DNA from 3 places in the Paenibacillus sp. NN59 genome. Region 3 is predicted to be linked to each of the others. Evidence: a T-box and tRNA genes for the amino acid it is inferred to sense, from the RefSeq annotation. Region 3 holds a T-box; the other regions hold tRNA genes.
What was found. A T-box is a leader RNA that pairs with one kind of tRNA and senses whether it is charged. The one in region 3 lies ahead of tyrS (tyrosine--tRNA ligase), so its partner is inferred to be a tRNA-Tyr.

Region 1 (9,276 bases), 3.1 Mb from region 3:
AGTGGTATGATATAAAAGTTGCTGAAGCGAATGAGTGACGGTGACTGAATACGTTTGATCTTTGAAAACTGAACAACGAGTGAGTGAACATTCTGCTTGCAGAATGACGTGAAGGTTTTTGGTACATGCCATCTGGCTGTATGAAAACTGGAACACAAATGAGATGTTTAATCTCGTCAGATTCAAAATGAGCTTATCGCTCTTTTCAATACCCCGATGAGTTTCACAGCGTTTAACGACGCTGACGAAATTCATCTTTATTGGAGAGTTTGATCCTGGCTCAGGACGAACGCTGGCGGCATGCCTAATACATGCAAGTCGAGCGGAGTGGATGGAAAGCTTGCTTTCCTGATACTTAGCGGCGGACGGGTGAGTAACACGTAGGCAACCTGCCCTCAAGCTTGGGACAACTACCGGAAACGGTAGCTAATACCGAATACTTGTTTTCTTCGCCTGAAGAGAACTGGAAAGACGGAGCAATCTGTCACTTGGGGATGGGCCTGCGGCGCATTAGCTAGTTGGTGAGGTAACGGCTCACCAAGGCGACGATGCGTAGCCGACCTGAGAGGGTGATCGGCCACACTGGGACTGAGACACGGCCCAGACTCCTACGGGAGGCAGCAGTAGGGAATCTTCCGCAATGGGCGAAAGCCTGACGGAGCAATGCCGCGTGAGTGATGAAGGTTTTCGGATCGTAAAGCTCTGTTGCCAGGGAAGAACGCTTGGGAGAGTAACTGCTCTCAAGGTGACGGTACCTGAGAAGAAAGCCCCGGCTAACTACGTGCCAGCAGCCGCGGTAATACGTAGGGGGCAAGCGTTGTCCGGAATTATTGGGCGTAAAGCGCGCGCAGGCGGTCATGTAAGTCTGGTGTTTAATCCCGGGGCTCAACCCCGGATCGCACTGGAAACTGTGTGACTTGAGTGCAGAAGAGGAGAGTGGAATTCCACGTGTAGCGGTGAAATGCGTAGAGATGTGGAGGAACACCAGTGGCGAAGGCGACTCTCTGGGCTGTAACTGACGCTGAGGCGCGAAAGCGTGGGGAGCAAACAGGATTAGATACCCTGGTAGTCCACGCCGTAAACGATGAGTGCTAGGTGTTAGGGGTTTCGATACCCTTGGTGCCGAAGTTAACACATTAAGCACTCCGCCTGGGGAGTACGGTCGCAAGACTGAAACTCAAAGGAATTGACGGGGACCCGCACAAGCAGTGGAGTATGTGGTTTAATTCGAAGCAACGCGAAGAACCTTACCAGGTCTTGACATCCAACTAACGAGGCAGAGATGCGTTAGGTGCCCTTCGGGGAAAGTTGAGACAGGTGGTGCATGGTTGTCGTCAGCTCGTGTCGTGAGATGTTGGGTTAAGTCCCGCAACGAGCGCAACCCTTATATTTAGTTGCCAGCACTTCGGGTGGGCACTCTAGATAGACTGCCGGTGACAAACCGGAGGAAGGTGGGGATGACGTCAAATCATCATGCCCCTTATGACCTGGGCTACACACGTACTACAATGGCCGGTACAACGGGCTGCGAAATCGCGAGATGGAGCCAATCCCAACAAAGCCGGTCTCAGTTCGGATTGCAGGCTGCAACTCGCCTGCATGAAGTCGGAATTGCTAGTAATCGCGGATCAGCATGCCGCGGTGAATACGTTCCCGGGTCTTGTACACACCGCCCGTCACACCACGAGAGTTTATAACACCCGAAGTCGGTGGGGTAACCGCAAGGAGCCAGCCGCCGAAGGTGGGATAGATGATTGGGGTGAAGTCGTAACAAGGTAGCCGTATCGGAAGGTGCGGCTGGATCACCTCCTTTCTATGGAGAATCGTTTCCCGCGTGGAAACATTCAAATATGCAGCTTAGCTGCAAACCACTCACTCGTTGCTCAGTTTTGAGAGCTCAAACTCTCAAACAGCTTGCTTATTATGAAGCTTGTTCTTTGAAAACTAGATATCGAAACGAAACAAACGCGAATTAGAACATTCCTTTAAGCTGATCTTGTGTAAACAAGTGAAGTGTTTTATAAGGTAGATTGCTGGAGCGAGTGATCGAAATGGAACGACTTTTGGCTTTGCGCAAGCAAACCAAGGGAAGTGACAGCTCGAACACGAGCGCAATGGTTAAGCTACTAAGAGCACACGGAGGATGCCTAGGCGCTAGGAGCCGATGAAGGACGTGGCGAACAACGAAACTGCCTCGGGGAGCTGTAAGCAAGCTTTGATCCGGGGATGTCCGAATGGGGAAACCCAGCTGGGGTAATATCCAGTTACTCATAACTGAATACATAGGTTATGTAGAGGCATACCAGGGGAACTGAAACATCTAAGTACCCTGAGGAAGAGAAAACAATAGTGATTCCGTCAGTAGCGGCGAGCGAACGCGGAGAAGCCCAAACCAAAGAGCTTGCTCTTTGGGGTTGTGGGACGTCTCACATGGAGTTACAAAGGAACCGGTTAAGCGAAGAGGTCTGGAAAGGCCCGCCAAAGAAGGTAAAAGCCCTGTAATTGAAAGTCTGTTCCCTCCGAGACGGATCCCGAGTAGTGCGGGGCACGTGAAACCCCGTATGAATCCGGCAGGACCATCTGCCAAGGCTAAATACTTCCTAGCGACCGATAGTGAAGCAGTACCGTGAGGGAAAGGTGAAAAGCACCCCGGAAGGGGAGTGAAATAGAACCTGAAACCGTGTGCTTACAAAAAGTCAGAGCCCGTTTTAGGGGTGATGGCGTGCCTTTTGTAGAATGAACCGGCGAGTTACGTTCCCGTGCAAGGTTAAGGTGAAGAGCCGGAGCCGCAGCGAAAGCGAGTCTGAATAGGGCGACTATAGTACGTGGACGTAGACCCGAAACCGGGTGATCTACCCCTGTCCAGGGTGAAGGTGCGGTAACACGCACTGGAGGCCCGAACCCACGCATGTTGAAAAATGCGGGGATGAGGTGGGGGTAGCGGAGAAATTCCAATCGAACTCGGAGATAGCTGGTTCTCCCCGAAATAGCTTTAGGGCTAGCCTCGGAAAACAGAGTCGTGGAGGTAGAGCACTGATTGGGTGCGGGGCCCGCAAGGGTTACCAAGCTCAGTCAAACTCCGAATGCCATAGACTTACTTCCGGGAGTCAGACAGTGAGTGCTAAGATCCATTGTCAAAAGGGAAACAGCCCAGACCATCAGCTAAGGTCCCCAAGTGTGTGTTAAGTGGGAAAGGATGTGGAGTTGCACAGACAACCAGGATGTTGGCTTAGAAGCAGCCACCATTGAAAGAGTGCGTAATAGCTCACTGGTCGAGTGACTCTGCGCCGAAAATGTAACGGGGCTAAACACACCACCGAAGCTATGGCTTGATGCTTGCATCAGGGGTAGGGGAGCGTTGTATAAGGGTTGAAGGTGTACCGTAAGGAGCGCTGGACATTATACAAGTGAGAATGCCGGTATGAGTAACGAAAAGATCAGTGAGAATCTGATCCGCCGAAAGCCTAAGGGTTCCTGAGGAAGGCTCGTCCGCTCAGGGTAAGTCGGGACCTAAGGCGAGGCCGAAAGGCGTAGTCGAAGGACAACAGGTCGAAATTCCTGTACCACCGTAAATCGTTACGAGCGATGGGGGGACGCAGTAGGGTAGTGACGCAGGCTGATGGATGCCTGTCCAAGCAGTAAGGCTGGTTAGTAGGCAAATCCGCTAACCGTAAGGCTGAGCTGTGATGGGGAGTGAAAATTACAGTAGCGAAGGTCATGATCTCACACTGCCAAGAAAAGCCTCTAGCCAGATGAAGGTGCCCGTACCGCAAACCGACACAGGTAGGCGAGAAGAGAATTCTAAGGCGCGCGGAAGAACTCTCGTTAAGGAACTCGGCAAAATGACCCCGTAACTTCGGGAGAAGGGGTGCCCCGGTAGTGTGAATAGCACGAGGGGGCCGCAGTGAAAAGGCCCAAGCGACTGTTTAGCAAAAACACAGGTCTGTGCGAAGCCGTAAGGCGAAGTATACGGGCTGACGCCTGCCCGGTGCTGGAAGGTTAAGGGGAGTGGTTAGGGAGTAATCCCGAAGCTGTGAACCGAAGCCCCAGTAAACGGCGGCCGTAACTATAACGGTCCTAAGGTAGCGAAATTCCTTGTCAGGTAAATTCTGACCCGCACGAATGGCGTAACGACTTGGGCGCTGTCTCAACGAGAGATCCGGTGAAATTTTAATACCTGTGAAGATGCAGGTTACCCGCGACAAGACGGAAAGACCCCATGGAGCTTTACTGCAGCTTGATATTGAATTTGGGTACGATCTGTACAGGATAGGTGGGAGCCTTTGAAGCGTGAGCGCCAGCTTGCGTGGAGGCACCGTTGGGATACCACCCTGATCGTATCTAGGTTCTAACCTGGTACCGTAAACCGGTGCGGGGACAGTGTCAGGTGGGCAGTTTGACTGGGGCGGTCGCCTCCTAAAGAGTAACGGAGGCGCCCAAAGGTTCCCTCAGAATGGTTGGAAATCATTCGAAGAGTGCAAAGGCATAAGGGAGCTTGACTGCGAGACCTACAAGTCGAGCAGGGACGAAAGTCGGGCTTAGTGATCCGGTGGTACCGCATGGAAGGGCCATCGCTCAACGGATAAAAGCTACCCTGGGGATAACAGGCTTATCTCCCCCAAGAGTCCACATCGACGGGGAGGTTTGGCACCTCGATGTCGGCTCATCGCATCCTGGGGCTGAAGTAGGTCCCAAGGGTTGGGCTGTTCGCCCATTAAAGCGGTACGCGAGCTGGGTTCAGAACGTCGTGAGACAGTTCGGTCCCTATCTGTCGTGGGCGTAGGAAATTTGAGAGGAGCTGTCCTTAGTACGAGAGGACCGGGATGGACGTACCGCTGGTGTACCAGTTGTTCCGCCAGGAGCACCGCTGGGTAGCTATGTACGGACGGGATAAGCGCTGAAAGCATCTAAGCGTGAAGCCCCCCTCAAGATGAGATTTCCCAGTATGTAAGACCCCTTGAAGACGACGAGGTAGATAGGCTGGGGGTGGAAGTGCAGCAATGCATGGAGCTGACCAGTACTAATCGGTCGAGGGCTTATCCAATAGCAAGTTTTAAATCGCGTACGTTTCGTTTCGAATCTAGTTTTCAGAGAACAACACTCTGAATGAAGTGGAAATCGGTACATCACGGAATGTGTGTATGATTTTCAGTTCTGAATGAATGGAAGAAGCTATGCTTCGACCAATCGCGTTTGGTGGCGATGGCGGAGGGGTTCCACACGTACCCATCCCGAACACGACCGTTAAGCCCTCTAGCGCCGATGGTACTTGGACCGCAGGGTCCTGGGAGAGTAGGACGCCGCCAAGCGGAACCCCAATGGGGTATTTTTTTTCGAATGATAGGGGCTTTTAGCTCAGTTGGTTAGAGCGCACCTCTGATAAGGGTGAGGCCGGTGGTTCGAGTCCACCAAGGCCCATAGTAACTTCATAAGAAATACATGTATGGGGCCATAGCTCAGCTGGGAGAGCGCCTGCCTTGCAAGCAGGAGGTCAGCGGTTCGATCCCGCTTGGCTCCACCATTTTCCCTGATAGCTCAGTTGGTAGAGCACTCGACTGTTAATCGAGTTGTCACAGGTTCGAGTCCTGTTCGGGGAGCCAGTAAGGCCCGTTGGTCAAGGGGTTAAGACACCTCCCTTTCACGGAGGTAACAGGGGTTCGAATCCCCTACGGGTCATATTTTCGGAGGCTTAGCTCAGCTGGGAGAGCATCTGCCTTACAAGCAGAGGGTCGGGGGTTCGATCCCCTCAGCCTCCACCATATATTTTTTTAAATGACGCGGGGTGGAGCAGCCCGGTAGCTCGTCGGGCTCATAACCCGAAGGCCGCAGGTTCAAATCCTGCCCCCGCAATTGTAGCTTTCCTAACCGAAAGTGATCTGGAACCGTGGTGTAGTTGGCCTAACATGCCTGCCTGTCACGCAGGAGATCGCGGGTTCGAATCCCGTCGGTTCCGCCATCTTTATATGGCTCGGTAGCTCAGTCGGTAGAGCAGAGGACTGAAAATCCTCGTGTCGGCGGTTCGATTCCGTCCCGAGCCACCATTAATAAAACAATTTGATACGCCGGTGTAGCTCAACTGGTAGAGCAACTGACTTGTAATCAGTAGGTTGGGGGTTCAAGTCCTCTCGCCGGCACCACTTTATGGAGGATTAGCGAAGTGGCCAAACGCATCAGACTGTAAATCTGCTCCCGTACGGGTTCGGTGGTTCGAATCCATCATCCTCCACCAGTTCTATTATGAGTCATTAGCTCAGTTGGTAGAGCACCTGACTTTTAATCAGGGTGTCGAAGGTTCGAATCCTTCATGACTCACTTTTATTATATGCGCGTGTGGCGGAATTGGCAGACGCACTAGACTTAGGATCTAGCGTCTTTGACGTGGGGGTTCAAGTCCCTCCACGCGCATCCCTTATTTTGCGGAAGTGGCTCAGCGGTAGAGCATCGCCTTGCCAAGGCGAGGGTCGCGGGTTCGATTCCCGTCTTCCGCTCCAATATTTGCGCCCTTAGCTCAGCTGGATAGAGCGTTTGACTACGAATCAAAAGGCCGGGAGTTCGAATCTCTCAGGGCGCGCCATTATAACTAAATTTAAACTATGCCGGCGTGGCGGAATGGCAGACGCGCTCGACTCAAAATCGAGTGGGAAACCGTGGAGGTTCGAGTCCTCTCGCCGGTATATTTAACGGGATGTAGCTCAGCTTGGTAGAGCACCTGGTTTGGGACCAGGGGGTCGCATGTTCAAATCGTGTCATCCCGATTTTTTTGTTTATGCGGGTGTAGTTCAATGGTAGAACTTTAGCCTTCCAAGCTAATAGCGTGGGTTCGATTCCCATCACCCGCTTTATATATTGAAGAAGAAAGAGACACAATCTGTGTTCTCTTTTTTTTTTTGCATGAACAAGAAGTTAGTCCCCTTTTCCTATATTATGTGGCCAAGTCTCCGTCATATTCTTCAGCTATTTTCTCAATTAACATTCAATCCACATTCAGCGAACTCTCTTGTTACACTCCAAGCTAATATTTGTTGATCATTTATACCTTACATTCCTCCAGCATCGTACGATCTCACCCCTTATTTTACGCAAATCCAACCTAATTTTAATAAAACGCTTTCAAAAATAGCTTGCGAAAATGCTCAGCCTGTAATACCATATGAATTAAGCGCTTAACCTTTAGGGGTAAGGCGCTTAAACTTAACTTAGATTAAGCGCTTAACCCGTAAAGGAAAGGATGGCGATCAATTCATGACAACGATTCGACTAACGATGGCTCAGGCCTTGCTTCGATACCTGGATCAGCAGTATATCTCGGTAGATGGGGTAGAGACCAAGTTTGTAAAAGGAATTATCGGAATATTTGGACACGGGAATGTAACAGGCATCGGGGAAGCATTAGAACGCAGCTCTGGAAGCCTGACGTATATGCAAGGTAAGAACGAACAAGGTATGGTGCACACAGCTGCAGCGTATGCCAAACAGAAAAACCGCAAACAGATCTACGCATGCACTACATCTATCGGCCCTGGTGCACTGAATATGATTACTGCCGCAGCAACAGCAACGGTGAACCGGATTCCGGTATTGCTTCTCCCAGGAGATAACTTTGCTACAAGAGAGCCAGATCCAGTATTGCAACAACTTGAAGTAAGCAGTGACTATACCATATCGGCTACAGATCCGTTCAAAGCGGTCAGCAAATACTGGGATCGCATCGTGCGCCCGGAACAGTTGATGGTTGCAGTTACCAATGCTATGCGTGTATTGACCGACCCAGCTGAGACAGGAGCTGTTACGCTGGCATTACCTCAGGATGTGCAGGCAGAAGCGTATGACTACCCGGAATCTTTCTTTGCCCGTAAAGTGCATTATCTGGATCGCAGGCCACCTGTTCAGGCAGCCATTGAACGGGCAACGAAGCAGATCACCCATAGCAAAAAGCCCCTGCTCGTTGCGGGCGGCGGGGTGCTGTACTCTGAGGCATCTGCACAACTGATCGAGTTCGCCGAAGCTTTCGGTATTCCAATTGCTGAAACGCAAGCAGGCAAAAGCGCAGTATCTTGGGAACACCCGCTTAATGTGGGGGCCATCGGGGTTACCGGTTCTCTGGCAGCCAATCGCTTGGCTAAAGAAGCAGATGTCGTGATCGGCGTGGGTACGAGGTTCTCCGATTTTACCACGGCCTCACATGCTGCTTTTCAAAATCCAGAAGTATCCTTTATCAACATCAACTTGAATAGTATGGATGCTGCCAAGTTAGGCGGGGAAGCTATCCTGGCTGATGCCCGTGAAGGCTTGCAGGCGTTGCAACAAGAATTGAAGGCACAACAGTACAGCAGTGCATATGGTTCATCTGAAGTGGCTGAACTTCGTGATCAATGGAATACAGAAGTGGATCGACTCTACGCTGCGGAGCATGAAGCCGGTCTGGCGCAGACCAAAGCCATTGGTATTGTAAATCGCACGATTGATCCATCCTCGGTAATTGTCTGTGCGGCAGGTAGTCTCCCAGGGGACTTGCACCGTTTGTGGCGTACTGCTGAGCCGAAGACTTATCACATGGAGTATGGGTTCTCTTGTATGGGATACGAGGTCAGCGGTGCATTCGGAGCAGCACTTGCAGAGCCGGATCGTGAAGTCTACGCCATGGTGGGTGACGGCAGTTACCTGATGTTGCATTCTGAACTGGTTACAAGTCTGCAGGAACAGAAGAAAATGACGGTTCTTTTATTTAATAATAATGGCTTCCAGTGCATTCATAATCTGCAACGTGAACATGGCAGTGACGGATTCGGGAACGAGTTCCGTTATCGTGAAACAGACAGTGGCCGTTTGACGGGTGAGTATATGCCTATGGATTTTGCGGCTCACGCTCGCAGTATGGGAGCGAAAGCATATCGTGCGGAAACCGCAGAGCAACTGGAACAGGCACTTCGGGATGCCAAGAACGAGACGGTAACAACATTGATTGAAATTCCGGTTGTACCGGGGACCAACACGGGCGGATATGAGTCATGGTGGAATGTCGGCGTACCTGAAGTATCTGTTGAGGAGAAAGTCGTTCGTGCCCACGAGACGATGAAATCAAATCGTGGTAAAGCAAAACGGGTGTAATTCACGCTACTAATCTCATCTACTCATTTATTTTATAAATAAATCTCTTCTCATAAAGATAAAGTCTGACAAAGCTGAACAACAAAAGGAGCCGTGGAATCATGAGCAAGCTGCCATTCCAGCTTGGGATTCATCCGATCAATTGGGTCGGCGAAGATGTGAAAGAAC
Region 2 (9,276 bases), 1.5 Mb from region 3:
ATTGTATTGGAACAACATGTTGTAACCGTGATTGGCAGTACGGAGGGAGATCTACTGCTGTTCTCGGAGAATATCTCAAGATTAACAGAACGATTACAGCAACAGATCGGTGAGGTTTTGGATTTGAAGGTCAGTATCGGTCTAAGTCAGCCACATCCATTCATGAGTCATATTCCACAGGCATACAACGAAGCTATAGATGCGCTTAAACATCGGATGCGGCTTGGGACAGGCATTATCGTACAATATAAGCAATATGATTTGGCTTCAGCTGCATGGGCCATGGCCTATCCAGAGGCAATAGAGTATTCGTTGCTTCAATCTATTCAGCAAGCAGACGAGAGTGTTGCTACCCAACAGTTGACTGAACTGTTAGAGACTCTATTTTCACTGGAGTGCACTCCAGAAGAGTATCAATACGCCCTCATGCGGCTGTTAACACATATCTTGAAGCTTGCACAAGACTCTGGCATTCGACTTGCCCAGATCAGTCAGAGCCACCGTTCTCTTTTTCAAGAGTTGCATATTTTACAATCCGCTACTGAGGTGGAGCATTGGTTCAGCCATCAGGTGATCCTGCCTGTCATTCACATTTTTAAAGAAAGGCAGGTCGTACAGTCTCAGCACATTTCAGAGAAAGTGATCGCTATTATCCAGCAAGATTACGACAAAGATCTAACCCTGGAAGAATGTGCAATGCGGCTTCATTACAATGCTAACTATTTAAGCAGCGTTTTTCGTAAGGAAACGGGCGCTTCATTTAGTGAGTATTTGACGAGGTACCGGCTGAATATCGCCAAAAGATGGCTGGATGAACGAGATTGGACGGTAAAAGAAATTGCTGAACGGCTTCGTTATACCAATCCACAAAATTTTATCCGTTCTTTTCGAAAATGGGAGGGTATGACTCCCGGAAGATACCGGGAGTGTAAGAAACATCCCGAACGGGCTGTTAAAGGATAGATTAGAACTCCATCGAAAAGGGATATTTGTTAAACCTTGAAGATACATTCAAGTTTGTTTTATGTCTACTTTTTGACTGCAGACACGGTTTTCATATGAGCTTGTTCTAGCTGAATCAGCATTTTACCGAATCTTGCTCCCCGAGAATAGGGAACCACGCCGTTCGTATAGGTGTCACGAATATATGTTTCAGCTTTACTTAACGCTACCGCATCGGTTGGCATTTCATAGGTGTGTAGCCACTCAGGGAGCTGTTGAATCAATTCTTCTACCTGAATCTCAAAATCATTCACTTCTCTCGTAATAATCATTGTATAAGAATATCCCTTAAGGTAGAGCAACTGCTGGAGGTATGCCATGTCCCCTGCCTTGTAAGGAGCATCCACGTCAAGCACTGTTCTAAGCTCATCCATCAGTGTATGCTCTTTGGCACCGGCAATCGTACTGACATAAACATACTTTCGGGCACAGTGTATAGCTTGCTCAATCGTTTCCCAATCAGACATTGCGGGACACATCGAGGCAAAGACGATATCATATTGTTTCTCCCAGCCTTTATCCTGTATAGAGATTTCTTCAAATCGCTCGGATACAATCGTAATGTTATTCTCCAGTTCAGCAGGAATGGTTTCCTGCATTAACGAGACAAGCAAAGCAGAAGGCTCAACTGCAGTGACCCTGGCTCCCTTTTCTGCAAAAGGAATCGTAAATATACCGGAGGCCGCACCCACGTCCAGCACCGAGGCTCCTTCAAACGTTACACCCTGATTTTCAATCCAGCCCATAATGCGTGCCGAGCGGTTCTTGCCTTCCTCTGTAAAAGACTGGGCATGATAATTCCGAGCCCAACGTTCGAATGCTTCCTCTGTATCAAAAGGGGCACTTTTTTGCTTATATCTTGAACTTCTCGGGCGGTTCTTCCACGCTTCTTCCCATACACCCAGGTTAAATAATAGTTCTGCATTCGCTGTACTCGGTTGAGTCGTCAGCTTCTTCACGTCCTTTCATATTATAGACTTAATATATCTACAATATATTGAATTGATTTATACGTCAACCTTTAACTTACTTTGGGTCCAATGAGAAAGTTACACCTGTAAGTTTCTCAGATACTTCCCATAACCTACGTGACACATCCACATCATAAAGTTTGTTGATAATTGAATCACTTTTAGGATATCCCTTTCTGCCCCCGCGACCATCCGGGCCAATATATTCTCCGCCTTTAATCAGTGGGGAAGTTGCACTGTACAATGTAGGTAATGCGCCCATATTCGCTGGCTGTGTACCCAGATATGTAAGCAGACGCATCAATGGGTTCGCACGTTTGCCAGAACCAAATGACATCAGATTGGTATTAGAAAAGCCTGGATGACAGACTACGCTAACTGTACTCAAACCTCCTTTTGTCAGTTGGTTGTTCAATTCTCTCGCAAAGAGCATATTCGCCTGCTTGCTTTGGCCGTAAAACCTCCAGCTATTGTATCCCTTGGCTCCATCTAAATTATCGAAATCTATGCTTGCGTTATGAGCAGCAATACTGCTAAGTGTTACAATTCGGGAAGCAGGCGTTGAAATCAGATGAGGTAAAAGTAAACCTGTCAGCGCAAAATGACCCAGATGATTACTGCCAAATTGAGACTCAAAGCCATCCGTTGTCAACCGATAAGGTGTATTCATAATCCCCGCATTGTTAACCAGAATATCGAGGGTTGGATATTTTTGCGTATAAGCTGCTGCAAATGTTCTGACACTATCCAGGTCTGCCAGATCCAATTTCATCAGTTCTGCACGAACACTCGACTTGATTGCCTTGACCTTGGAGAGTGCTTCCTTACCTTTTTCCATATTACGAACAGCCAGCACCAGTGTTGCATTTTTCTCCGCCATTGCGATGGCCGTTTCCAATCCGATCCCGCTACTTGCTCCTGTAATGACCACCGTTTTATCTGAGCAATCCGGCATGCTTTCCTTAGTCCATACTGTACTCATCCTGCGTCCCTCCATCGTTAAAATATATTGTTACGCAACCCAACCCTAAATCAAGTATACATGTCTATATGTATCTGAATATAAGTGATATTCATGGTAGTCCTGTTCAGTTTACAAAGGTCCCCAAACGGGACCCTTGCAACGTCAGTTCAAATATTCATTTATTTCATTTGATGAAGTAGTTCTACCAGTATGTCTTTTGAGTACATAGTCTGCATTCTGGCCATTTCCATTGTACTGTCAGTTCCGAATGTGATCTGATCTATGGTCGACAGTATTATGATTTTAGAGAAGGCAGTATGATATTTGCTAAACCCGGACAAACACTTCAAAAAGGAGCACGAAGTAACAGTGATGGCACACATAGCTGGATGCTTTGCTTTCATCCGGATCTGATTGGCTCAAGTTCCCTATGGAGTAGAATGAGCGACTATAGCTTTTTTGAATATGAGGCAAACGAAGCTCTGCATCTATCTGATCAGGAAAAAGAAATCCTGGAGCGAATCGTTCAACAGCTTCAGATCGAGTACAGCGGCAATCTCGACAGCTACAGCAAAGATCTATTGATCTCCAATCTGGAATTGCTGTTGAATTATGCCAAGCGTTTCTATGGAAGACAATTCATCACGCGAACGGCAGTGCAGAAAGATTCCGTTGAGCATTTTCATACTCTTCTAAAGGAAAGATGTAGCATAGAGACAATCGCTCAATCAGGCATGCCTCGGGTCAAGACACTCGCTCAGGCTATGGGATATTCTCCTAACTATTTATCCGACATGCTGAAAAAAGAGACTGGAAAAACAGCTCAGGAATTCATTAAGCTGCAATTGCTCGACCTGGGTATTAAGTTCCTGATCCATACCAATGAACCAATCTACCGCATTGCAGACCTTCTTGGCTTTGAACAGCCTTCTAGCTTCACCAAGTTTCTTAAATTGCAAGTCGGTATTAGCCCTGTGGAATATAGAAAACAACACAGAAGGGGTTGACGCTCCCCTCTGTGTTGTTAATCTGTTAACTTGAACGAAACATCTGCGGACCACGCGGAACACGTCCCGTAGAATCAGGTTCCAACGTAATCGCAATGGAATCATAGCTCCATGTCTGGTTCCCCATAGGAATTGCGAGCACAGCAAGTCCCATTTGATTTTCTACTTTAAGCTTGCCTGCGTTATGGTACGCCTGATCCTTATTCAACCATACCTGATATACCTCATTCGTCTTCGTCTCTGGAGGATTGAACAGGTAGACGACAAACTGCTGATCTTTGCCGGTGCCTACAATACAAGCTACTCCATAACTCGTTCCAGAGGTGAGCGATTCCAACTTCATAACCTTTTGTATTTCAGAAGTCGGCAAATCCATCGAATTCATCAACGTTACAGGTTGTTCGATGCGCTCTTGAATTAAAACTACATTTCCTATCAAACTAGCACCAAGAAGGATAAGTACAGAAGCTGCTACAAGATTCACTTTTGGATTGTTATAGCGTTTCGTAAACCGCTTGAATCTGCTACTGCTTTTATGTTCAACAAGATCTGGCGCAGAGGATTCGTTGCCTTTCCCCCATGCGGCTTCCATCACCTGTTGTTTTAAATCAGATGGCAACTCCACTTGCTCCATATGCGTTGGAATCGCCTCCCAACCTAGCCGTAATTGTTCTAATTCAAGCTTACATGACGCACAATCAGCAAGATGTCTTTCGAAAGCTTTGCCCTCCTCTGAGCATGGATCCGATAGATATTCCAGCATGTATGAGCAGACGGTTATTGACGACATTACCACTCTTCCCCTCCCGCAAGCAAATGCTTACGCAGTATTTTCAGTGTCTGGTGCAGTCGGCTTTTAACTGTGCCCAAAGGCTCCTGATAGTGTGCAGCTAACTCACTCAAGCTGTATCCCTGCCAATAAAAATGTTCGAGCAATTGAAGTTGCTGCTGAGACAGGAATGCACGCATTCCTTTAATCTGCTCCTTCAACATTTGTTTTTCAACCTGGCTTTCGACCGATAGTTCAGCAAGCTCTGCAACTCTCTCCAGCTTCTCAGATGTATAATAAGACACCACCTGGCTCGACAGACTTCGTTGCTTACGTAACCAATCGATAGCTAAATGACGTGTGATCGTGATGATCCAGTTCCTGCAATGACCCTTGTTGGGGTCATATTCGGCCTCTGTTGTCCATATCCTGACAAAAACGGACTGCACCACTTCCCGAGCACCGTCCTCCTGTTGAAGAGCCTTCCAGGCGAATGAGTATATGAGATAAGCATAACGGTCATATAGTTCTGATAATGCTTCTTGCTTTTTTTGTTTAATCAGCAGAATTAGCTGGTAATCGGAATACTCCTGCATTCAAAAGTCTTCCCCTCTCCTGTCAGGTCGAGCAATTTCAATCACAGGACTACTTGGAGAGAACTTTAATTACCCCTTTCATACTTGGATGAGGCCCACAGTGATAATTGATCTCGCCCGCCTTTTTAAACGTAACCACTGACTTCTCTCCCTCGCCTATTAGTCCTGTATCGAAAGAGTCGTCTTCTGCAACAACGGAGTGCTCAACTTGATCCTTATTCACAAATTCAACACGATCACCAACTTTGATCTTCAGCTCTGCAGTTTGAAATGCAAAATCAGAAATTTCAATTACATACGTTTTGCTTTTCTCTACTTGGGTACCCGCAGGTTTTTTAGTATCTTTAGAAGATTTGGACGTATCACTCTTCTTCTTTGTAGACTTTTTCTTATCTGTAGTCGCAGGCGCTGATTTCTTCGGTTTGGCTGGCTTAGTTGGTTTAGATGGCTTGGTCGTTTTGTTAGCTGTAGAACCCGTCGTTTGCTTGGACGATGGCTTTACGTCCTTTTTTTCTGTTGTTCCCGTCATGTGATGGTGAGCCGATGCTTCTGCACCGGCCAACTGTGGCAATGTTAAACATAGCCCCAATACCAAAAGTAAGGATAAATATTTTGCTGATTTGTTCATTATTGCTTTCCTCCCTAAAATAAAAAATTAAAATGTCGCATAAATGCGTTCAATCATAAGAAACGAATGATATCCTTAATCGGTTTGATATCCCCGAATTTTTATTTTAAAGAGTCATCACGCAACTTAATCACGAGTAGAGTATTAAAACTCAATACAAAAAGAGTTCACTAGAGATATACTCTAATGAACTCTTTAAATAAATACCGGCGAGAGGACTCGAACCTCCACGGTTTCCCACTCGATTTTGAGTCGAGCGCGTCTGCCATTCCGCCACGCCGGCTTATTTGATTGTAGCATATAATAAAAATATGCTGGAGGCGCCACCCAGATTCGAACTGGGGATAAAGCTTTTGCAGAGCTGTGCCTTACCACTTGGCTATGGCGCCTTATTATGGAGCGGAAGACGGGAATCGAACCCGCGACCCTCGCCTTGGCAAGGCGATGCTCTACCGCTGAGCCACTTCCGCATAATGGCTGGGGATATAGGATTTGAACCTATGCATGACGGAGTCAAAGTCCGTTGCCTTACCGCTTGGCTAATCCCCATTAGATAACAAAGGGGCGATCGAGGGGAATTGAACCCCCGAATGCCGGATCCACAAACCGGTGCGTTAACCACTTCGCCACGATCGCCATATAGAAACTACTATTAAAATTAATTGGCAGGGGCAGCAGGAATTGAACCCACACCAACGGTTTTGGAGACCGTTGTTCTACCTTTAAACTATGCCCCTAAAAACTGGTGGAGGATGATGGATTCGAACCACCGAACCCGTACGGGAGCAGATTTACAGTCTGATGCGTTTGGCCACTTCGCTAATCCTCCAGGATTACATGGTGCCGGCGAGAGGACTTGAACCCCCAACCTACTGATTACAAGTCAGTTGCTCTACCAGTTGAGCTACACCGGCATATTAAGTTTTCTATCAAGGTGGCTCGGGACGGAATCGAACCGCCGACACGAGGATTTTCAGTCCTCTGCTCTACCGACTGAGCTACCGAGCCATAATAAAGTTTAAGCTTGAGTCGCTACACTTTATCTAGGGCATCAGTGCCATACAGCAGATGTAGTGAACAACTTGCCTCATGTTAAGAATTAAATGGCGGAACCGACGGGATTCGAACCCGCGATCTCCTGCGTGACAGGCAGGCATGTTAGGCCAACTACACCACGGTTCCAGATCACTTTCGGTTAGGAAAGTTACAATTGCGGGGGCAGGATTTGAACCTGCGGCCTTCGGGTTATGAGCCCGACGAGCTACCGGGCTGCTCCACCCCGCGTCATTAGAAAATTATATGGTGGAGGCTGAGGGGATCGAACCCCCGACCCTCTGCTTGTAAGGCAGATGCTCTCCCAGCTGAGCTAAGCCTCCGAACAACACATTTATGATCTTACCATAAACTCGATATGAAAATCAACTCTTTTTTTGAAGTGATGAGTTTCTCATCTCAGTTTATAGTTTGAAAATAATAATGACCCGTAGGGGATTCGAACCCCTGTTACCTCCGTGAAAGGGAGGTGTCTTAACCCCTTGACCAACGGGCCTTACTGAAGAAGAATTATGGCGGAGAGAGAGGGATTCGAACCCTCGAGACGCTTGTGACGCCTACACGATTTCCAATCGTGCTCCTTCGGCCAGCTCGGACACCTCTCCATGGCTCCCCGAACAGGACTCGAACCTGTGACAACTCGATTAACAGTCGAGTGCTCTACCAACTGAGCTATCAGGGAATATGTTTCAGAGTTATTGTACTCTGAAAACTAGATTCGAAACGAAACGCACGTGATTCAAAACTTGCATATTGGATAAGCCCTCGACCGATTAGTACTGGTCAGCTCCATGCATTACTGCACTTCCACCCCCAGCCTATCTACCTCGTCGTCTTCAAGGGGTCTTACATACTGGGAAATCTCATCTTGAGGGGGGCTTCACGCTTAGATGCTTTCAGCGCTTATCCCGTCCGTACATAGCTACCCAGCGGTGCTCCTGGCGGAACAACTGGTACACCAGCGGTACGTCCATCCCGGTCCTCTCGTACTAAGGACAGCTCCTCTCAAATTTCCTACGCCCACGACAGATAGGGACCGAACTGTCTCACGACGTTCTGAACCCAGCTCGCGTACCGCTTTAATGGGCGAACAGCCCAACCCTTGGGACCTACTTCAGCCCCAGGATGCGATGAGCCGACATCGAGGTGCCAAACCTCCCCGTCGATGTGGACTCTTGGGGGAGATAAGCCTGTTATCCCCAGGGTAGCTTTTATCCGTTGAGCGATGGCCCTTCCATGCGGTACCACCGGATCACTAAGCCCGACTTTCGTCCCTGCTCGACTTGTAGGTCTCGCAGTCAAGCTCCCTTATGCCTTTGCACTCTTCGAATGATTTCCAACCATTCTGAGGGAACCTTTGGGCGCCTCCGTTACTCTTTAGGAGGCGACCGCCCCAGTCAAACTGCCCACCTGACACTGTCCCCGCACCGGTTTACGGTACCAGGTTAGAACCTAGATACGATCAGGGTGGTATCCCAACGGTGCCTCCACGCAAGCTGGCGCTCACGCTTCAAAGGCTCCCACCTATCCTGTACAGATCGTACCCAAATTCAATATCAAGCTGCAGTAAAGCTCCATGGGGTCTTTCCGTCTTGTCGCGGGTAACCTGCATCTTCACAGGTATTAAAATTTCACCGGATCTCTCGTTGAGACAGCGCCCAAGTCGTTACGCCATTCGTGCGGGTCAGAATTTACCTGACAAGGAATTTCGCTACCTTAGGACCGTTATAGTTACGGCCGCCGTTTACTGGGGCTTCGGTTCACAGCTTCGGGATTACTCCCTAACCACTCCCCTTAACCTTCCAGCACCGGGCAGGCGTCAGCCCGTATACTTCGCCTTACGGCTTCGCACAGACCTGTGTTTTTGCTAAACAGTCGCTTGGGCCTTTTCACTGCGGCCCCCTCGTGCTATTCACACTACCGGGGCACCCCTTCTCCCGAAGTTACGGGGTCATTTTGCCGAGTTCCTTAACGAGAGTTCTTCCGCGCGCCTTAGAATTCTCTTCTCGCCTACCTGTGTCGGTTTGCGGTACGGGCACCTTCATCTGGCTAGAGGCTTTTCTTGGCAGTGTGAGATCATGACCTTCGCTACTGTAATTTTCACTCCCCATCACAGCTCAGCCTTACGGTTAGCGGATTTGCCTACTAACCAGCCTCACTGCTTGGACAGGCATCCATCAGCCTGCGTCACTACCCTACTGCGTCCCCCCATCGCTCGTAACGATTTACGGTGGTACAGGAATTTCGACCTGTTGTCCTTCGACTACGCCTTTCGGCCTCGCCTTA
Region 3 (9,276 bases):
TGAATGAGCGGAAAAGCTGGTTCATGGAACGTATACGGTATTTCGAAGAATTGAAATCACGGATACCGCAGGATAATCTTCGGGTAGGCAACCGGGATTTTGGAAGTTACATTTTGGTGCAAAAAGGGTTAATGCATGCCCAGACGGGGTTGGAATGGTGTCATTGGGTCACCCAGCTTCTCGATGGTCAAGCGGCTATTCAAGACCCGAGTCCAAGTATTTCAGAAATTTAAATTAATTTTGAAACGTTCCAGCAGGTTGACCCGTATTACTAGAGTAAGGCCCATTTTGGGGAGTTAAACAAATTTATTCAGGGGGTTACGATCTATACAATGAAGAAAAAATTCGGAATTAAACATCTAATGATGGTTTTCATGGCATTCACACTACTGTTCGCGACGGTTGGTGTTACGAATCCGGACAGTGCTGATGCAAGACGAGGCGGCGGTGGGTTCAAATCCGGTACGAAGAGTTACACGAATACCCCTAAGAAATCAGACAATAACGTAAGTCAGTCCAATTCCCGTAACAATTCCAATACTGGCGCAGCGGCAAATAACCGTGGTGGATTCTTTGGCGGTGGCGGCGGCTTCATGAAAGGTATGATGCTGGGTGGTCTGGCAGGTATGTTGTTCGGCGGACTGTTTGGCGGTATGGGAGCACTGGGTAACATTCTTGGATTGCTCGTGAACGTAGCAGCAATTATGTTGATTGTTATGCTGGCTATGGCATTGTTCAGAGCCATTACAAATCGCCGTAAGCCTGCTGCGGATGGTCGTTATGACCGCCGTGACGATCGTGATGATGATCGTAACAGAAACGGACGGTACTAAGCTCTATGGTTCTAAGTATGGATGAGATTGTGAATGCAATTTGCATTCACATGGCAGAGCGTAAAGGTGTGCGTCCTACGGACGTAAATGTGGAGTTAAGCTGGGAAGAAGATACAGGTTATTCCGCAGAAGTCTGGATTCAAGGTCGCAGTCAGTTCCTGGTAGAATCCAACATGATCGAAGCAATTCTTCGCTACTTGCACAGCGAGTACAACATTCGTGCGTATCGTGAAGATGTTACCTTGGATCTGGATGAAGAGATTACTGCGATTGTCAATCAACATTAAAATCCGGCTAGCTTCTAGCTTGTTATACAAAAGACCGTCTCCCCTCTGTCATCTGACAGCATGGGAGACGGTCTTTTTGGTTGCTTGACTTGCAAATAACTATGCTTGAAGCTTAACCAGGCTGTAGTTCTTTTTACCTTTACGGATGATGATAAATTTACCGCCAATCGCGTGCTCTGCAGATACCGTAAATTCAAGCTCGGTTATTTTTTCGCCGTTCATAGAGATGGCTCCCTTGGTCACATCCTCACGAGCTTGGCGTTTGGAAGGCTCCAAACCAAGATCAACAAGCCAGTCTACAATATTTTTAGCTTCACCGTCTGTTTCGTATGTTGGCATTTCCTTGAAACCCTGCTCGATCTCATCTGCTGTCAGGGAACGAATATCTCCGCTGAACAAAGCTGCTGTAATACGTTTTGCCTGCTCCAGCATCTCTTCGCCGTGAACGAACTTGGTCATTTCCTCTGCCAAGGCTTTCTGCGCTTCACGTTTATGCGGCTCTGTTTCAACTTTCTCAGCCAAGGCTTCGATTTCTTCTTTGCTCAGGAATGTGAAGTATTTCAAGTATTTAATCACATCCCGATCATCTGTATTCGCCCAGAATTGGTAGAATTCAAACGGTGTCGTTTTATTCGGATCAAGCCAGATCGCACCACCAGCTGTTTTACCAAACTTCGTACCGTCCGACTTCAGCATCAGTGGGATGGTCAAGCCGTAAGCTTTCGATTCTGAGCCTTCTTTTTTACGAATCAGATCCAGACCGCTCGTAATATTACCCCATTGGTCAGATCCACCAATCTGTAGTTGTACATCCTCCGTTTGGAACAGGTGAAGGTAATCTAGTGATTGAAGAATCTGGTAAGAGAATTCCGTGAATGAAATTCCGCCTTCAAGACGGCTTGCTACGACATCTTTTGCCAGCATGGTGTTCAGGTTAAAGTTTTTCCCGTAGTCACGCAGGAACTCGATAACGTTAATCTTATGTGTCCAGTCATAGTTGTTAACCATGCGAACCTGATTGTCACCTTCGGTAACAAACAACTTTTTCATCTGTGCCGTTAACGCGTCTACATTCTCTTGCACTTGCTCCAACGTCTGCAAAGAACGTTCGGACTGACGACCACTCGGGTCACCAATCGTACCCGTTGCGCCGCCTATAAGAATTACCGGACGGTGCCCTGCCAATTGGAAACGTTTCAGCATCATAAACGGAATCAAGTGTCCGATATGCATACTGTCACCTGTCGGGTCTACACCGCAGTACAGGGAGATCGCTTTGGTCTCCGTCAGTTCACGTAGCCCTTCCGCATCCGTTTGTTGATTAATGGCGTCGCGCCACTGTAGTTCGTCAATAATGTTCATTGTAATAACCCCTTTTCATCATCAAAATTCAGTCATGACTTACGTTCTATATAAGTTGAACCAAGGAATTTACACCGTCCACTTCGATGACAGAATAACCCTCCAATCGCTGTTATCCCCAGATTTTTTGGTTCCCTTTCCCAAAGGGGAAAATCCGGTGATAAAGGCGAACGCTTCGCTTTTTCAGGTTTTTTCTGTCCTCTCCGTTAAAGTGTAAAATTAGTTCAACTTATCTGGAACTAACATTGCAAGTGGTATTTTGGACACAAAAAAATCGCCGCCTTGTCTTCACAGACACAGGGACGATTAGAATAACCGTGGTACCACCCAAATTGCATGGACAACCTCTCCGAACATTCATATGTTCAAGAAATAGCGATCCATACCACTTTCAGCAAGTTATCGTTTGCCCATCCGCTTGGCATTACCCAAGTACTCCAGAGTGTAATTCGCAGCCCTTGTATGTATCAGGTTCCATCAACCCCTGACTTTCTGTAACAGGGACAAAGCCGCTACTGCGCTCTATCAACGTAATTCATATATTTAATTATAGCCAGTATAGCGAAACGTTCTGCACATTGCAAGCGCAAGTATTCAAATCATCAACAAAACTATAACCTGATCCGTAGCTCGTCATGGTAATGAGCGTAAGCCTTCTCCGCAACCTGATCTTCGTTATTCCAGAGTTGCTGGTCCAGCTCATCCAAACGTTCTTCTTGCTCCGTCTCCAGATATTTTGGGATGTCCCACAACCCCGTTAGTCTAGAATCGTTTTCCAAATGCTCAAAACAAGCATACTGCTGCTTCACATTACTCAGAACCTGGTTTGCCCCGATCGTTTCAAGTGCCTTGCATGCGAACTTATAAGCCTCTTCTCCCCAGTTGCAGAAGAATTGTATAAAACCACCATTATAGACATCTGCCTCAAACAGCCACAACGCTGCAATCTCTTGTTCCGTCTGGGAAAGCGCAGTCCATCCTTGCGCAGACTGGTTCTTTTTCTCCACAAAAGTCAGTGCGTAATCATACCACACATCCTGAATGTCCCGTTCGCTCATATCGAAGATTTCCCCTTCCTGGGTTGAACCGTTTCCAGTTCCCGGCGTTTACCCTCTTGATGCCAAGTTAAATATGGTTCACCGATTCTTCGAAAAGCTGCCCGTACGTTGTCTTCGATCTCTTGCCACACTTCACTTGTATAATCGAGATGGGTGTTAACGTTATCGACACCATACTTCTTAAGCAGGCTTACATGGGCGGCTGTAAAAATCATATCTTCCAGCAACCAGTAGAGGACCTCCTCCACGTGCTTCAGCTTTTTAATCAGGGACGGTACACCGCGTTCATAGATTGTAACAATATAATGTCCATCGCCTATTTCGACATAGGGTGCACCTTCCCATTTGAACGACTCGCCCAATCGGGTCACATAACTTTCCATCTGTTCCATCGGGTAAGAAGTGCGTGATAACAATTCAAGGAGTTGCTGGGCTAGCTCCTCCATGCTTAACACATTTGGCACAAGATTCACCTTCCTTCTCTCTAACATCTAGGGTGTGAGATCAACCTCATATAATCGATTATAGCGGCTAACAATGAAAAAGCTGCCTCTCGGCAGCCCACACCTTTTCCTCTCAGGTTCACAGAGAGGCTACGTCCCGCAAAATGTCTTATACGAAGGGTCACAGGACACTGGCATCGCACCAAATGCTTCCTGTTCAGGAGTATACGCATAAGGACGCTGGAGAATATCCAGCAAAGGCTGGATCAAGCTGTAGTCTCCGTCCTGCTCCGCTCGCTCCAATACTTCTTCTACCTTCTCGTTCCGCGGAATCACTACGGGATTGTTTCGTTTCATCTGTTCCATCACTTCATCGCTGGATTCCGGCTGTCTAACTAATCTGTCTTGCCAGCGTGTATGCCACTCCTTGAAGTCGGACTTGTCACTAAGTGTGGAGGTTTCCAGTTTATTCAGAGTCAATGTCACAAACGTATTCGTGAAGTCTGCAGCATGCTTTTCCATCAGATCGAGCAGGTCCTTAATCAAGGTCTCATCTTCCGCTTCTTCCGTAAACAAACCGAGTTTGGCTCGCATACCCGTTAACCAGTGATGATGATAGTGCTCCGAAAATTGTGCAATGGCATCCTGAGCGATTTGAACAGCCTGCTCTTCATCTTCATGTAGTAACGGCAGTAATGTCTCAGCAAAACGAGCCAAATTCCAGCCCGCAATGTATGGTTGATTGCCATAAGCATATCGGCCTTGTCTGTCAATTGAGCTGAACACCGTCGCTGGGTTATACGTATCCATAAAGGCACAGGGACCATAATCAATCGTTTCCCCGCTAATTGCCATATTGTCCGTATTCATGACCCCGTGAATAAAGCCTACGTTTTGCCACTTTGCAACAAGGTGCGCCTGAAGTTTGATCACTTCCTGTAGGAAGCTTAGATAACGCTGTTCGTTACCTTCTACTTGCGGGAAATGACGACGTACCGTGTAGTCTGCGAGCGCACGTAAATCCTCTACCGAACCAAATTGGGCTGCATACTGAAAAGTTGCGACTCGAATGTGACTGGCCGCGACTCGAGTGAGAATAGCCCCTGGGCGCTCTGTTTCACGATAAATGTTCTCTCCTGTGGAGACAACAGCCAAGCTTCGTGTCGTAGGAATTCCCAGGCCAGCCATTGCTTCACTGATAATGTACTCCCGAAGCATCGGGCCAACGGCAGCACGTCCATCCCCTCCGCGGGAATACGGCGTCCGTCCTGAACCTTTTAACTGAATATCCACTCGGTCCCCTTGCGGAGTAATCTGTTCACCCAGGAGCAAAGCACGTCCATCCCCAAGCATATTAAAGTTACCAAATTGATGACCTGCATACGCTTGTGCAAGGGGCTCGGCTCCGTCTGGTATGTTATTACCCGCGAAAATAGCTGTGCCTTCGGGGCTTTGCAGTACATCTGCATTCAACCCCAGGCTGACCGCCAGTGTTTGATTAAAAATGATCCAGTCTGGAGACTGGACAGCCACAGCTTGTTGTCTTGTATAAAACGTTTCAGGCAGTTCTGCATAACTGTTTTCCAGATTCCAGCCTGCGTTTAAATCGTTTTTTTCCATGGGTCACACTCCTTCTCCTAACAAAGAAATTCCTTTGTTTATCTTCATGTAGCATTTGTGAACCCATACTCATTTATGTCGTCGCATGGAAATTCCAAAGTAAAACAGTTCTTATCTGACGTGATCATCCGGCATAAAACCAAGTGTTTATTGGTATTTTACTTCGCAGGGATCGGATAATCTGTTACAATCACGTTCTCAATCCAGCCATCCAGAGAGGCTACGAATGCCTGATGTGCAGGGTGCGGACCGTATGCTCGCAAGGCTTCCTGATCTTCAAATGTCACTCTTAATCCCAGGGTGAATCCTTGAATGCGATCGGTTTCCTCCGTTACATTCATGCCAGCCGTCAGATCAACAATCCCAGGAATTTGATCCTGTAACGCAAGCAACTGAGCTACAAACTCCTGTTGCTTCGCAGGTGTGATTTTATCGTTAAATTTAAAAATAACCAAGTGTTCAAACATATTATCCCATCTCCTTATCCATTGGAGGATAATCTTACATTCAGCCTCATTCTTATTTTAAATTAAACCTAAACTGAACTCAAATAGATGTTCTCGATTCACCGCTTCGGTATAATAAGCAATATTGTTCAAGAATTCAGCCTCAGATGCACGTTATAATCACCTAAACATACCAGAAAGAAGGTGCATCATGAGCCGCGAAGTGCGAACCGTCGTGTATGATCCAGATTTGCAACTGGAAGCTTATCAATTTGAAGGCATCATGCAGAAATTTCCCAATCATTTTCATGACTATTATGTGATTGGTTTTATTGAAGAAGGGAAACGGCATCTCGTCTGTAACAACGAGGAATACCTATTAAATAGCGGTGACATCATTGTTTTCAACCCCCAAGATCCTCATGCCTGTGAGCAGGTAGATGGAAGAAAATTGGATTACCGTTGCATCAATATTCAGCCAGAAGTTATGCTGGAGTACGTGCGTGAAATTACTGGACAAGCCTATTTGCCAAGGTTCTCCACCCATGTTCTATATCAGAGTGAGCTGGTCTCCTCGCTCCATGAGCTACATCAGTTCATACTTGAGGAACAACCCGACTTCTGCAAAGAAGAGATGCTTCTCTTGCTACTAGATCAACTGCTGAAGGACTACGCTGATGCAGAGATGGCTGAAACCGAACAGAAGATAACGTTAGAGATTCGGCAACTGTGTGATTATATGGAAGTCCATTACTCGGAAAACATCAGCTTGAATGAATTATCCGAGATTTCGGGGATTAGCAAATACCATTTACTGCGACAGTTTACTCGTCAAAAAGGCATATCTCCCTACCGCTATCTTGAAACGATACGGATCAATCATGCCAAACGCCATTTGGAACAGGGACTATTGCCTATAGATGTTGCTGCTCAGACAGGCTTTAGCGATCAAAGCCATTTCACCAACTTTTTCAAAAAACTGATTGGTCTAACGCCCAAACAATATCGTCGTATTTTTAATCACGGAGCCGAGACTAAACGATTGCAGGAAAACAAGCGATGACTTTAATGCGTAATCACAACCATGTTGCCGGACACCTGCTTGCCTTATTTACCATTCTCATCTGGGGAACCACCTTTGTTTCAACAAAAGTGTTACTGAAGGACTTTACACCTGTTGAAATCTTATTGTTCCGTTTTCTGATTGGTTATCTCGTCCTGTGGATGATCTATCCACGTACTCAGAAAATTGTTTCTTTGCGGGGAGAAGCATTATTTATCGGTGCAGGTTTATGCGGAGTGACCTTATATTTTCTCATTGAAAATATGGCCTTGGTATATACGACAGCTTCCAATGCAGGCATCATTGTATCCGTTGCTCCTTTCTTCACCGCTGTACTTGCCCACTTTTTTCTGGATGGGGAACGGTTAACGACCCGCTTTGTAAGCGGATTTGGCATTGCGATCTGTGGCATTATCCTGATTACCCTGAACGGAAGCTATATGTTGCAACTTAATCCCTTGGGTGATCTACTCGCATTTATCGCTCCTGTGGTGTGGGCAGTGTACTCGGTTATGATGCGTAAAATCGGATTACGAAACTACAACGTTATAGGCGCAACACGTAAAGTGTTTTTCTATGGCCTGCTATTCATGCTACCAGCGTTGGGTTTAGTAGAATCTGATCTGAATGTCGCTAGATTCACACACCTCACCAATTTATCGAACCTTCTCTTTCTCGGTGTGGGCGCTTCAGCCCTTTGTTTTGTGACATGGAATCAAGCCGTTAAGCTACTAGGAGCGATTCCAACAAGTGTATACATCTATCTCGTACCTCTGATTACAGTTGGTTCATCTGCACTTATTCTTCATGAGCAACTGACATGGGTTAGCATACTAGGTGCATCCCTTACGTTGTATGGCTCTTACATTTCGGAGAGCACGGCGAGAGGCAAAAAGTGCAACGTATTTTCGGCAAAATTACGTCGCAACACTTAACTCACTTCTCGTTAGAAGTTACGTAATCACGTTCACAATGTAAAAAACACGATCCCTAGCAAACGGGGTCGTGTCTTCTGCGTCTTTTTCGAAAAAAATTAGCTTATATCACAGAGATTGGGCAAGTCCATCACTACTCATCCCCTGCTTTGTCTTGATCTAACTGAGACATAAGTAACTCCAACTCCTGTTTCTCCAGATGTCTCCACTCTCCCCTTTTCAACCGTTCATCCAGTGTAATGTTCATAATCCGAATTCTCTCCAGCTTTAAAACCCTGTACCCCAGCGCTTTGCACATTCGGCGGATTTGTAAATTAAGCCCTTGTGTCAAAATAATTCGAAAGACGTTCTCGTCTTGTCTATACACCTCACATGGTTTGGTAACCACATTCAGAATCTCCACACCTTTTGACATGGATTGAAGAAATGCATCAGTGACTGGCTTGTCCACGGTAACGACATATTCTTTCTCATGATGATGCTCCGAACGCATCATTTTGTTCACGATATCTCCATTATTGGTGAGTAAAATCAACCCCTCTGACCCTTTATCCAACCGGCCGACTGCAAAAATGCGTGAAGGATAATTCACAAACTGAATGATATTGCCCTCAATATGTTCAGCTGCCGTGCATGTAATGCCAACGGGTTTGTTCAGAACGATATACACGGCCTCATGATTCCGCTCTGGAATGCGCTCCCCATCCATCAGCACGATGTCTCCTGGTGCAACCGTATCTCCTTTTACACATACCCTGCCGTTGATTGTAATTCTTCCGGCTGCAATGCGCCGAGTCGTTTCCCTGCGGGAAAAATGCCCCGTCTCACTTATGTATTTGTTGATTAACATATTTCACCGCTTCTCATTATTTGATCTGTATATACAACTGTTCTTTCATTCATTTGAACAATTATTCCGTTTACCTTAAAAGCGTTGAACCTCATCTTCTCATGAAATGAAAAGCGACGCAACTGAGTCACCTTCGACATAAATCTTGTAATCGGACAGGATGAACTAAAAAAAGAATGACCTCGCCAAACTTTAACATAATTTTACAATAAAAAGCTTGTACATTTTCAAAATTATGGTATAAGTTAAATATAAAATAAACATTTATTTCAATTTATAAAAATGTTATCCACTTCAAGGAGGTAGACATTTGAAAAGAATATTCGTTTTAAGTTGCGGCTTCTATCTGCTGATTGGCATAACCAGCGTAGTACTTGGT

Region 1: it has a tRNA-Tyr gene. The T-box ahead of tyrS (tyrosine--tRNA ligase) is inferred to sense a tRNA for this amino acid. The anticodon was not compared.
Region 2: it has a tRNA-Tyr gene. The T-box ahead of tyrS (tyrosine--tRNA ligase) is inferred to sense a tRNA for this amino acid. The anticodon was not compared.

Annotation. Positions count from the first base shown of each region.
Region 1 is NZ_CP199678.1:322,971-332,246, forward strand. Features, by position in the region: gene ACT89M_RS01420 (hypothetical protein) at 1-10, shown strand, start outside; rRNA gene ACT89M_RS01425 (16S ribosomal RNA) at 258-1,813, shown strand; rRNA gene ACT89M_RS01430 (23S ribosomal RNA) at 2,117-5,044, shown strand; rRNA gene rrf (5S ribosomal RNA) at 5,193-5,309, shown strand; tRNA gene ACT89M_RS01440 (tRNA-Ile) at 5,345-5,418, shown strand; tRNA gene ACT89M_RS01445 (tRNA-Ala) at 5,446-5,521, shown strand; tRNA gene ACT89M_RS01450 (tRNA-Asn) at 5,525-5,600, shown strand; tRNA gene ACT89M_RS01455 (tRNA-Glu) at 5,605-5,676, shown strand; tRNA gene ACT89M_RS01460 (tRNA-Val) at 5,684-5,759, shown strand; tRNA gene ACT89M_RS01465 (tRNA-Met) at 5,777-5,850, shown strand; tRNA gene ACT89M_RS01470 (tRNA-Asp) at 5,879-5,956, shown strand; tRNA gene ACT89M_RS01475 (tRNA-Phe) at 5,966-6,041, shown strand; tRNA gene ACT89M_RS01480 (tRNA-Thr) at 6,062-6,137, shown strand; tRNA gene ACT89M_RS01485 (tRNA-Tyr) at 6,144-6,229, shown strand; tRNA gene ACT89M_RS01490 (tRNA-Lys) at 6,240-6,312, shown strand; tRNA gene ACT89M_RS01495 (tRNA-Leu) at 6,325-6,405, shown strand; tRNA gene ACT89M_RS01500 (tRNA-Gly) at 6,417-6,491, shown strand; tRNA gene ACT89M_RS01505 (tRNA-Arg) at 6,498-6,574, shown strand; tRNA gene ACT89M_RS01510 (tRNA-Leu) at 6,596-6,674, shown strand; tRNA gene ACT89M_RS01515 (tRNA-Pro) at 6,682-6,755, shown strand; tRNA gene ACT89M_RS01520 (tRNA-Gly) at 6,769-6,839, shown strand; gene iolD (3D-(3,5/4)-trihydroxycyclohexane-1,2-dione acylhydrolase (decyclizing)) at 7,243-9,108, shown strand; gene iolE (myo-inosose-2 dehydratase) at 9,210-9,276, shown strand, end outside.
Region 2 is NZ_CP199678.1:5,389,481-5,398,756, forward strand. Features, by position in the region: gene ACT89M_RS23565 (helix-turn-helix domain-containing protein) at 1-963, shown strand, start outside; gene ACT89M_RS23570 (class I SAM-dependent methyltransferase) at 1,029-1,961, opposite strand; gene ACT89M_RS23575 (oxidoreductase) at 2,029-2,955, opposite strand; gene ACT89M_RS23580 (helix-turn-helix domain-containing protein) at 3,255-3,944, shown strand; gene ACT89M_RS23585 (anti-sigma factor) at 3,970-4,707, opposite strand; gene ACT89M_RS23590 (RNA polymerase sigma factor) at 4,734-5,309, opposite strand; gene ACT89M_RS23595 (plastocyanin/azurin family copper-binding protein) at 5,359-5,937, opposite strand; tRNA gene ACT89M_RS23600 (tRNA-Leu) at 6,142-6,220, opposite strand; tRNA gene ACT89M_RS23605 (tRNA-Cys) at 6,253-6,326, opposite strand; tRNA gene ACT89M_RS23610 (tRNA-Gly) at 6,333-6,407, opposite strand; tRNA gene ACT89M_RS23615 (tRNA-Gln) at 6,412-6,486, opposite strand; tRNA gene ACT89M_RS23620 (tRNA-His) at 6,501-6,573, opposite strand; tRNA gene ACT89M_RS23625 (tRNA-Trp) at 6,601-6,674, opposite strand; tRNA gene ACT89M_RS23630 (tRNA-Tyr) at 6,681-6,766, opposite strand; tRNA gene ACT89M_RS23635 (tRNA-Thr) at 6,776-6,851, opposite strand; tRNA gene ACT89M_RS23640 (tRNA-Phe) at 6,873-6,945, opposite strand; tRNA gene ACT89M_RS23645 (tRNA-Asp) at 7,042-7,119, opposite strand; tRNA gene ACT89M_RS23650 (tRNA-Met) at 7,148-7,221, opposite strand; tRNA gene ACT89M_RS23655 (tRNA-Val) at 7,238-7,313, opposite strand; tRNA gene ACT89M_RS23660 (tRNA-Glu) at 7,415-7,486, opposite strand; tRNA gene ACT89M_RS23665 (tRNA-Ser) at 7,504-7,595, opposite strand; tRNA gene ACT89M_RS23670 (tRNA-Asn) at 7,597-7,672, opposite strand; rRNA gene ACT89M_RS23675 (23S ribosomal RNA) at 7,744-9,276, opposite strand, start outside.
Region 3 is NZ_CP199678.1:3,844,071-3,853,346, forward strand. Features, by position in the region: gene ACT89M_RS16910 (PadR family transcriptional regulator) at 1-233, shown strand, start outside; gene ACT89M_RS16915 (hypothetical protein) at 333-833, shown strand; gene ACT89M_RS16920 (YxcD family protein) at 839-1,120, shown strand; gene tyrS (tyrosine--tRNA ligase) at 1,220-2,482, opposite strand; T-box leader at 2,778-3,020, opposite strand; gene ACT89M_RS16930 (DMP19 family protein) at 3,094-3,540, opposite strand; gene ACT89M_RS16935 (Imm63 family immunity protein) at 3,537-3,986, opposite strand; gene ACT89M_RS16940 (protein adenylyltransferase SelO) at 4,134-5,603, opposite strand; gene ACT89M_RS16945 (Dabb family protein) at 5,762-6,070, opposite strand; gene ACT89M_RS16950 (AraC family ligand binding domain-containing protein) at 6,261-7,112, shown strand; gene ACT89M_RS16955 (DMT family transporter) at 7,118-8,047, shown strand; gene ACT89M_RS16960 (pseudouridine synthase) at 8,181-8,897, opposite strand; gene ACT89M_RS16965 (MFS transporter) at 9,208-9,276, shown strand, end outside.